2 linked regions of the Fulvivirga ulvae genome follow. Each later gene encodes a partner of the first gene's protein in a complex. Links are inferred from orthologs where the notes say so. Each region holds a gene or a part of one and is shown on either strand. Other genes may lie near its edges.

Region 1 (3,931 bases):
AGCAAAAGGTTATCAGAACCGGAGTTTATGCCTTATAAGGCCTGATTGATGATATTATTTAAATGATTGATTTTTTCAAGCACACTTTCATCTGTATTATATTGCTTTTCATCCAACTCCATTTTATCCACCAAGCAATCAAAGGCTACCATAGCTAGAAGATCTTGCTTATCGTCTATCCCAAATCTCTCTCTGTAAGATTTAATTCTTTCATTAATCTGCCTGCCGGCGCTTCTTACCCTTGCCTCGTCCTCAGCCTTTACCTTCATGGGGTATTCTCTGTCGGCAATTTTTATTCTTATAGAAAGTTCGTCCATATGGAGCGGTATTATTTACTTAAGTGCGCTATACACTTGTCAATCTCCTTTATATAATCGTCAATTTTCCTCTTCAGTTCAGAAGTATTGCCTTCTCCTGTATCTATTTCGTTTACAATCTTACTAATTTTAATCTTATTTTGAAAGCTACTGATCTGCTCCTCCTTGCTCTTTACTATACTTCTAAGCTCATCATTTTCACTTTTTAACTGAGAAACCTCCAGTTTGAGGGTTTTGTGCTCCCCAACCAGCAGATTTATTTTACGTTCCAACGATAACAAGTTAGCCTTTAGCTGTTCTTTGTTCATAATTACTTCCGGATTATTGCACCAAGGTCGCTTTCAAAAGAAGACATTAATTTAGTCATTGTTTTGTCGATAACCTTATCGGTTAATGTCTTTTCTTTATCCTGAAGGATGAAGCTTATAGCATAAGCCTTCTTGTCTTTATCTATATTCTCTCCTTCATAAACGTCAAACACATTAATAGAACGTAACAAGCGCTGCTCATTGTTTTGGGCAATTTCTCGGATTTCTTCGAAGCTTACCTTTTTATCAATAACCAGTGAAAGGTCTCTCCTCACTTCAGGGAATTTAGACACTTCTTCGTATACTATATTATTATTTGTCTTCTTTAAAAGCAAGTCCCAATCGATATCTGCGTAAAATATTTCTTGTTTAAGGCCTGCTTTTCTGGCCATTCCCGCATTGACTTTCCCCACTTTTCCCAGCTCTTTGTCATTCAGTAGCATCTTTAGGCCATAGTCAAACGGGAAGTCGTGAGTAACATCAGTTTTTAATTCTTTTCCTAATAATCGACCAACGACCAGATGTAGCATATGACTGATATCATGAAAAGCAACTTTTCTGGTCTTGTTGATCCAGTTTTCGTTTTCAATATCTCCGGTCATATATATGGCGAGCCTGTTGCTTTCCTTATAGTCACCTTCTTGCATGAAGTAGGTTTTTCCAAATTCAAAAAATCGCAGGTTCGTTTGCCTTCTATTGATATTGTGCATCGCAACTTCCAGTCCTGAATACAGCATGCTTTGTCTCATTACACCAAGGTCTTCACTTAGTTTGTTGAGGATAACCACACTGTGCTTTTCGTCCAGATCAGCAGCCTGCTCGGCATATGAGGGCCGGGTGAGTGAATTGGTCATGATCTCATAGAAACCGTTGCTCACCAGCAACTCTGTAATGGATTTTTGGGTTTTATTTCTGTCCCTGGCAGGAAAATCAGCCAGATAATCACTTTTTACAAACTCAGGGAGCTCAACGTTATTGAATCCATAGATTCTCAAAATTTCTTCGATTACATCAGCTTCCCTTTGTACATCTACTCGGTATGGAGGTACAGAAGCTACGAATGATTCATCAGACTCCTTGTGTGTTCCGATGTCAAGCAAATTCAGTATTTCGAATATCCTGTCACGGGCTATGTGCTTGCCTATGAGCCTGTCGATATTTTTGAATTTAATGGGCACTTCAAAATTTTTAATCTTTTCAGGATAGATATCTACCACTTCAGAGCTTATGCTTCCGCCTCCCAGTTCTTTGATCAGCAAAGCAGCCCTTTTTAATGCATGGACTGTTATTTCAGGGTCGGTACCTCTCTCGTACCTGAACGAAGCATCAGTTTTGAGTTGATGGTGTTGTGCAGTTTTACGAACGTAATCAGCTGAGAAATAGGCGCTTTCCAGGAATATGTTTTTGGTGCTGTCCTTAACGCCTGATTTTGTTCCTCCAAACACACCAGCAATGCACATACCCTCGCTGTCACCATTACAGATCATCAGATCTGTGTTTTGCAATTTCCTTTCTTTCTCGTCCAGGGTAGTGAAAGTAGTGCCCTGCGGTAAAGTTTTTACCAGTACTTTTTTGCCTTTGATCTCATCTGCATCGAAAGCATGAAGGGGTTGTCCCATCTCATGAAGTACGTAATTTGTAGCATCTACCACATTGTTGATAGGGGCAACACCAATAGCTTCAAGTCTTTGTTTTAACCAGGAAGGAGATTCCTTCACCTCTACTCCGCTAATAGTAACGCCGGAGTAGCGGGGACAGGCTTCGGTGTTTTCTACTGATACCTCTATGGCGTTGTCGGTATTGTCAATTTTGAAATCACCCACTTCAGGCCAGTGAACAGCCGTTTTTATGGCGGCTTTGAGGTCTCTGGCTACCCCGATGTGTGATGCCGCGTCTGCCCGGTTGGGAGTCAGCCCGATTTCTATCACTATATCATCAGTAAGGTTGAAGTACTCGGCTGCAGGTGTTCCGTTAGGCAGGTCAGTATCCAGTACCATGATTCCGTCATGGCTGATTCCAAGGCCTATTTCATCTTCGGCGCAGATCATGCCCTCCGAAACCTCGCCCCTGATCTTTGCTTTTTTGATCTGGAAGGGATCATGACCCTCCGGATAAAGTGTAGCGCCGACTGTGGCTACCACAACTTTTTGTCCTTTGGCAACATTGGGAGCACCACAAACAATAGGGACAGGATTATCACTGCCTATATCAACAGTGGTAACGGAAAGCTTGTCTGCATTCGGGTGCTTCTCACAAGTCAATACCTCGCCAATTACCAATCCCTTCAAGCCACCTTTGACCTGCTCAAAATTCTCAAGCCCCTCTACTTCAAGTCCGGTGTCAGTCAGCAATTTGCTGATTTCCTCAGGTGACTGATTTATGTTTATGTAATCTTTAAGCCAGTTTAAAGATATCTTCATGATCTGTTTCTTTGTTTATGATTCTACATGCAGTGTATCACTCCATGTCGCTTTTCGCTATTTCTTAGTGAAGGGGCAAAATTAAACATTTCCTGCTTTTAAGGATGGTGAAAGGCAACTTTTTGCAATGGACTATTCATGGAATCCTTGAAGTACCAGGGCACACTTTAAATCAGGGGTCTAATGCCTCTTATCGGCGGAGATTCCTGGTTCCCCTAGTGCTCGTAATTCTTCTCACCAGCCCGGATTGCTACGTCCAGTAAGTTTTCCCTTGGAGGTAGCGGACAACTGTATTCACTGCTGTATGCACAGTAAGGGTTGTATGCCATATTAAAATCGAGCATAATGCTGTTGCCTCCGCTATGTGTTACGTCAAGGTACCGGCCGGCTCCATAGGTTTCGTCTGCACTGGTGGCATCACCAAAAGCTAAAAAGAGTATATTTTCCTGTACATTTTCCAGAATCAGAAGCTTTTGTTCCTCATCATCAATGGCAAATGTGGTATAGCCGTATTCCAGGTACTCTTGCTCTTTATTGTCGCTTGTGGCTAACTTGCGGATCTTCCTTTCTTTTATAGGGTCAAACCGTGCTTTGATCTTGTATTTAAGATCGGGTTCAAAATAGGTTAGCCCTTTAAATGTTATATCATTTTCCTTGAAAGGAGACTCGCTGTTGTTCCTCATAAAGCTGTCCTGTTCGTCTCTCTCCTTTTCTATTCTTTGCTTATAAGCCTCAGGAGATTCCTCACCCTGTAATGAGTAAATGAGGATTACCAGGATTATAATAAAAGCTCCACAGTAAATGATCTTGTTTCTGCCCATAGTTTAAAGCATGTTTTCATCTGCAAAACTAAAGTAGCCATTATCGGTGAAAATGAGATGATCTA
Region 2 (3,747 bases), 1.1 Mb from region 1 along the record:
GATACCTTGACATGGAATTGCTACGTTTTACAACAGCCGGAAGCGTAGATGATGGTAAGAGTACATTGATAGGTCGACTTTTATATGATTCTAAATCCATATTTGAAGATCAATATGAAGCTATTGAAGAATCCAGCAGACGAAAAGGTGATGCCAACGTCAATCTGGCATTGCTAACTGACGGACTGAGAGCTGAAAGAGAGCAGGGCATTACTATAGACGTGGCTTACAGGTACTTTGCCACCCCTAAGAGAAAGTTTATTATAGCCGACACTCCGGGACATATCCAGTATACCAGAAATATGGTTACCGGTGCTTCCACAGCTAACCTTGCCTTAATTTTAGTTGATGCACGAAATGGTGTTGTTGAACAAACACACCGCCATACATTTATTGCTGCTCTTCTGGGAATACCTCACGTTGTATTCTGTATCAATAAAATGGATCTGGTTGATTATGATGAAAAAGTGTACAACAAAATAAAGGATCAGATTGAGTCATTTTCTTCCAAGCTAGATGTAAAAGATATCAGGTTTATTCCCATCAGTGCATTAAAAGGTGACAACGTGGTTAATGAATCTGAAAACACTCCATGGTACAAAGGAGGAACGTTACTCTATTTGCTTGAAAATATTCATATTGGAAGTGACCACAACCATATTGACAGTCGTTTCCCGGTACAGCATGTTATTCGTCCTCATTCTGATAAGTACCATGACTATCGTGGCTATGCAGGTCGAATAGCTGGAGGAATATTTAAACCCGGAGATACTGTAGCAGTCCTGCCATCTGGTTTTACTTCTAAAATAAAGAGTATAGAAGTCTATAATCAAAAGCTTGAAGAGGCTTTCCCTCCGATGTCAGTAACTATGCAACTGGAAGATGACATTGATATAAGCCGTGGAGATATGATCGTCAGGGAAAACAATAAACCTAATGTAGGTCAGGATATTGATGTAATGCTGTGCTGGATGAATGCAAAACCATTGGTTGCCAATGGAAAATATGCTTTGAAGCATACAACCAGTGACGCCAGATGCATGGTGAAAAACATTCACTACAAAATGGATATCAATACTTTGCACAGAATAGAGGATGACAAAAACATAAGTATGAATGACATTGCCCGTGTAACACTGCGTACAACAAAGCCTCTGTACTATGACAGGTATAGTAGAAATAGAATTACCGGAAGCGTTATACTTATAGATGAGGCCACCAACGAAACTGTGGCTGCAGGAATGATCATTTAAAACAGGATATGCAGGAAAAAGTTGAAGCCATATTAAAGGAGGTTGAAGCCGCTGAAGCTAAAAATCAGGATGAGTTAGAACAATTCAGACTGAAGTTTATAAGCAAAAAGAGTGTAGTCGGAGATCTTTTTACAGAACTAAAAAATGTGCCTAATGACCAGAAAAAGGCCTACGGCATGAAAGTCAATGAAGTAAAGCAGGCCGTTCAGGCTAAGTTTAAAGCATTAATTGACAATTTGGAGGCCTCAGGCAAAGGTGGAGTGTCGGATCATGAAGACCTGACTTTACCACCGGCAGGACATACATTAGGCAGTATGCACCCCCTGACATATGTTAGGAACCAAATAATTGAAATTTTTGAAAGGATAGGTTTTAATGTAGCCGATGGCCCAGAAATTGAAGACGACTTCCATAATTTCACAGCTTTAAATTTTCCGGAAAACCATCCCGCACGGGAAATGCAGGATACTTTTTTCATTGAAAAAAATCCTGATATATTACTGCGGACGCATACTTCCAATGTGCAGGTAAGGCTTATGCAAAAACAAAAGCCGCCCATACGATCTATAATGCCTGGACGCGTTTATCGCAATGAAGCGATATCTGCGAGAGCACATTGTGTATTCCATCAGGTTGAAGGCCTTTATGTGGATAAAAACGTAAGCTTTGTAGACCTAAAACAAACACTTTATCACTTTGCAAAAGAAATGTTCGGTAAAGACACTAAGGTCAGATTCCGTCCGTCGTATTTTCCTTTTACTGAACCCAGTGCAGAGATCGATATCTCCTGCCAGATCTGTAAGGGGGATGGTTGCCAGCTATGCAAGTACACTGGCTGGGTCGAAATTGCCGGTTCAGGTATGGTAGACCCTAACGTCTTGGCCAACTGTGGCATTGACCATGAGGAGTACACCGGTTTTGCTTTCGGTATGGGCATTGAACGTATTTCTCAGCTAAAGTTCAGGGTAAATGACCTCCGATTATATACAGAAAACGATGTTCGGTTTCTAAAGCAGTTTTCAACTCTACATTAACTATGGATACTACTGCTGATATCAAGAGTATAGCCATTATAGGTGCAGGTACCATGGGTCAGGGCATAGCTCAAATAGCTGCCATGGCAGGATATAGAACCGTCCTTTTCGATATCGAAAAGGACGCACTTGAGAAAGCATTAAAATCAATAGAAAAGAACCTTGAAAAGGGTATTGAAAAAGGAAAAGTCACTCAGGAGCAAAGAAAAACTGCACTGGGGAATATCTCTGCTGTTACAGATCTTGATGAGGTCAAAGCAGACTTTATTATAGAAGCCATAGTAGAAAGGCTTGATGTCAAGCAGAAGGTATTTGCCGAATTGGAAAGAATAAATTCCAAAAAGACAATATTGGCCTCTAACACCTCATCCATCCCCATCACACAAATAGGAGCAGGGCTTAAACATCCGGAACGCTTTGTGGGGATGCACTTTTTCAACCCCGCTCACATTATGAAGTTGGTGGAGGTAATTTCAGGAGCGGCAACAGATGACAAAACAGCTATGCTTACAAAAGAGCTTGCTGAAAACCTGGGAAAGGTTGCTGTCATGGCAAAGGACTCTCCGGGTTTCATCGTTAACAGAGTGGCAAGACATTTTTATGTAGAGGGATTGAAAGTACTTGAAGAAGGAGTAGCTGGCATGGAAACAATAGACACACTGGTACAATCATCAGGGTTTAAAATGGGGCCATTTCAGCTTATGGACCTGATTGGTGTAGATACAAACTTTAGCGTAACTACGTCTATGTATAACTCTTTTTATCAGGATGCCAAATTCAGACCCAGCAGAATTCAACAACAGAAGGTAGATGCAGGTCATCACGGAAGGAAATCAGGGAAGGGCTTTTATAATTATGAATAATCTGAAACTTGTTTTCTTTTGGATTATCCTAATAGCGTCTTCCTGTAATGATTCTCCTTATAGAGAAGAGATTCCATATGCCTCCTTTCCAGATATTTATATTCAGTTAGATCTTCCTGAATTCAATGACCTATCTGTTGACGGAGGTTATGTTTTATTAAGCGAAGGAGTCAGAGGTATCATCCTATACCGCGAGAATTCTACAACATACCACGCCTTTGAAAGAAATTGCTCATACAGGCCATATGAAGCCGGTTCTACAGTAAACGTCCATACTTCTGAGTTGTATATGACAGATCCGTCTTGTCAATCTTCATTTAGCTTTACCAACGGCTATCCCACTGGCGGACCGGCTCAATTTCCTTTAAGAGAATATCAGGTAAGCCTAAACAGAAGAACACTCACCATTACTGATGAGCCTGTCAATTAGTTTGATTTAATAAGGTTATCGATAATGTCATCGATAGATATTCCTTCAGCCTCCGCTTTAAAATTTCTTACAATCCTGTGCCTGAGAGTCGGTTTGGCGACGGCTATTACGTCTTCAATATCCGGTGAGTACTTACCATTAAGCAATGCATTGCATTTAGCCCCAAC

What was found. The genes of interacting proteins can lie anywhere in the genome.
Region 2: the proteins of pheT (region 1) and pheS are in contact, whole or in part, in a crystal structure (PDB 6P24), measured with the Escherichia coli proteins. The link is inferred for Fulvivirga ulvae from one-to-one orthologs.

What each region holds. Positions count from the first base shown.
Region 1 is NZ_CP089981.1:3,702,589-3,706,519, forward strand. Bases 337-3,388 are described here. They hold pheT (phenylalanine--tRNA ligase subunit beta), read right to left. Parts: upstream 3,046-3,388; coding sequence 628-3,045; downstream 337-627. Other genes in these bases: LVD17_RS15840 (hypothetical protein), read right to left, coding at 337-625; LVD17_RS15850 (DUF1684 domain-containing protein), read right to left, coding at 3,261-3,388. In the rest of the region: LVD17_RS15835 (cell division protein ZapA), read right to left, coding at 33-317; more of LVD17_RS15840, read right to left, coding at 329-336; more of LVD17_RS15850, read right to left, coding at 3,389-3,866; RadC family protein, read right to left, coding at 3,870-3,931.
Region 2 is NZ_CP089981.1:2,590,596-2,594,342, reverse strand. The notes cover bases 407-3,274. They hold pheS (phenylalanine--tRNA ligase subunit alpha), read left to right. Parts: upstream 407-1,261; coding sequence 1,262-2,287; downstream 2,288-3,274. Other genes in these bases: LVD17_RS10750 (Rieske (2Fe-2S) protein), read left to right, coding at 3,143-3,274; LVD17_RS10755 (3-hydroxyacyl-CoA dehydrogenase NAD-binding domain-containing protein), read left to right, coding at 2,290-3,150; cysN (sulfate adenylyltransferase subunit CysN), read left to right, coding at 407-1,253. In the rest of the region: more of cysN, read left to right, coding at 1-406; more of LVD17_RS10750, read left to right, coding at 3,275-3,580; LVD17_RS10745 (AAA family ATPase), read right to left, coding at 3,577-3,747.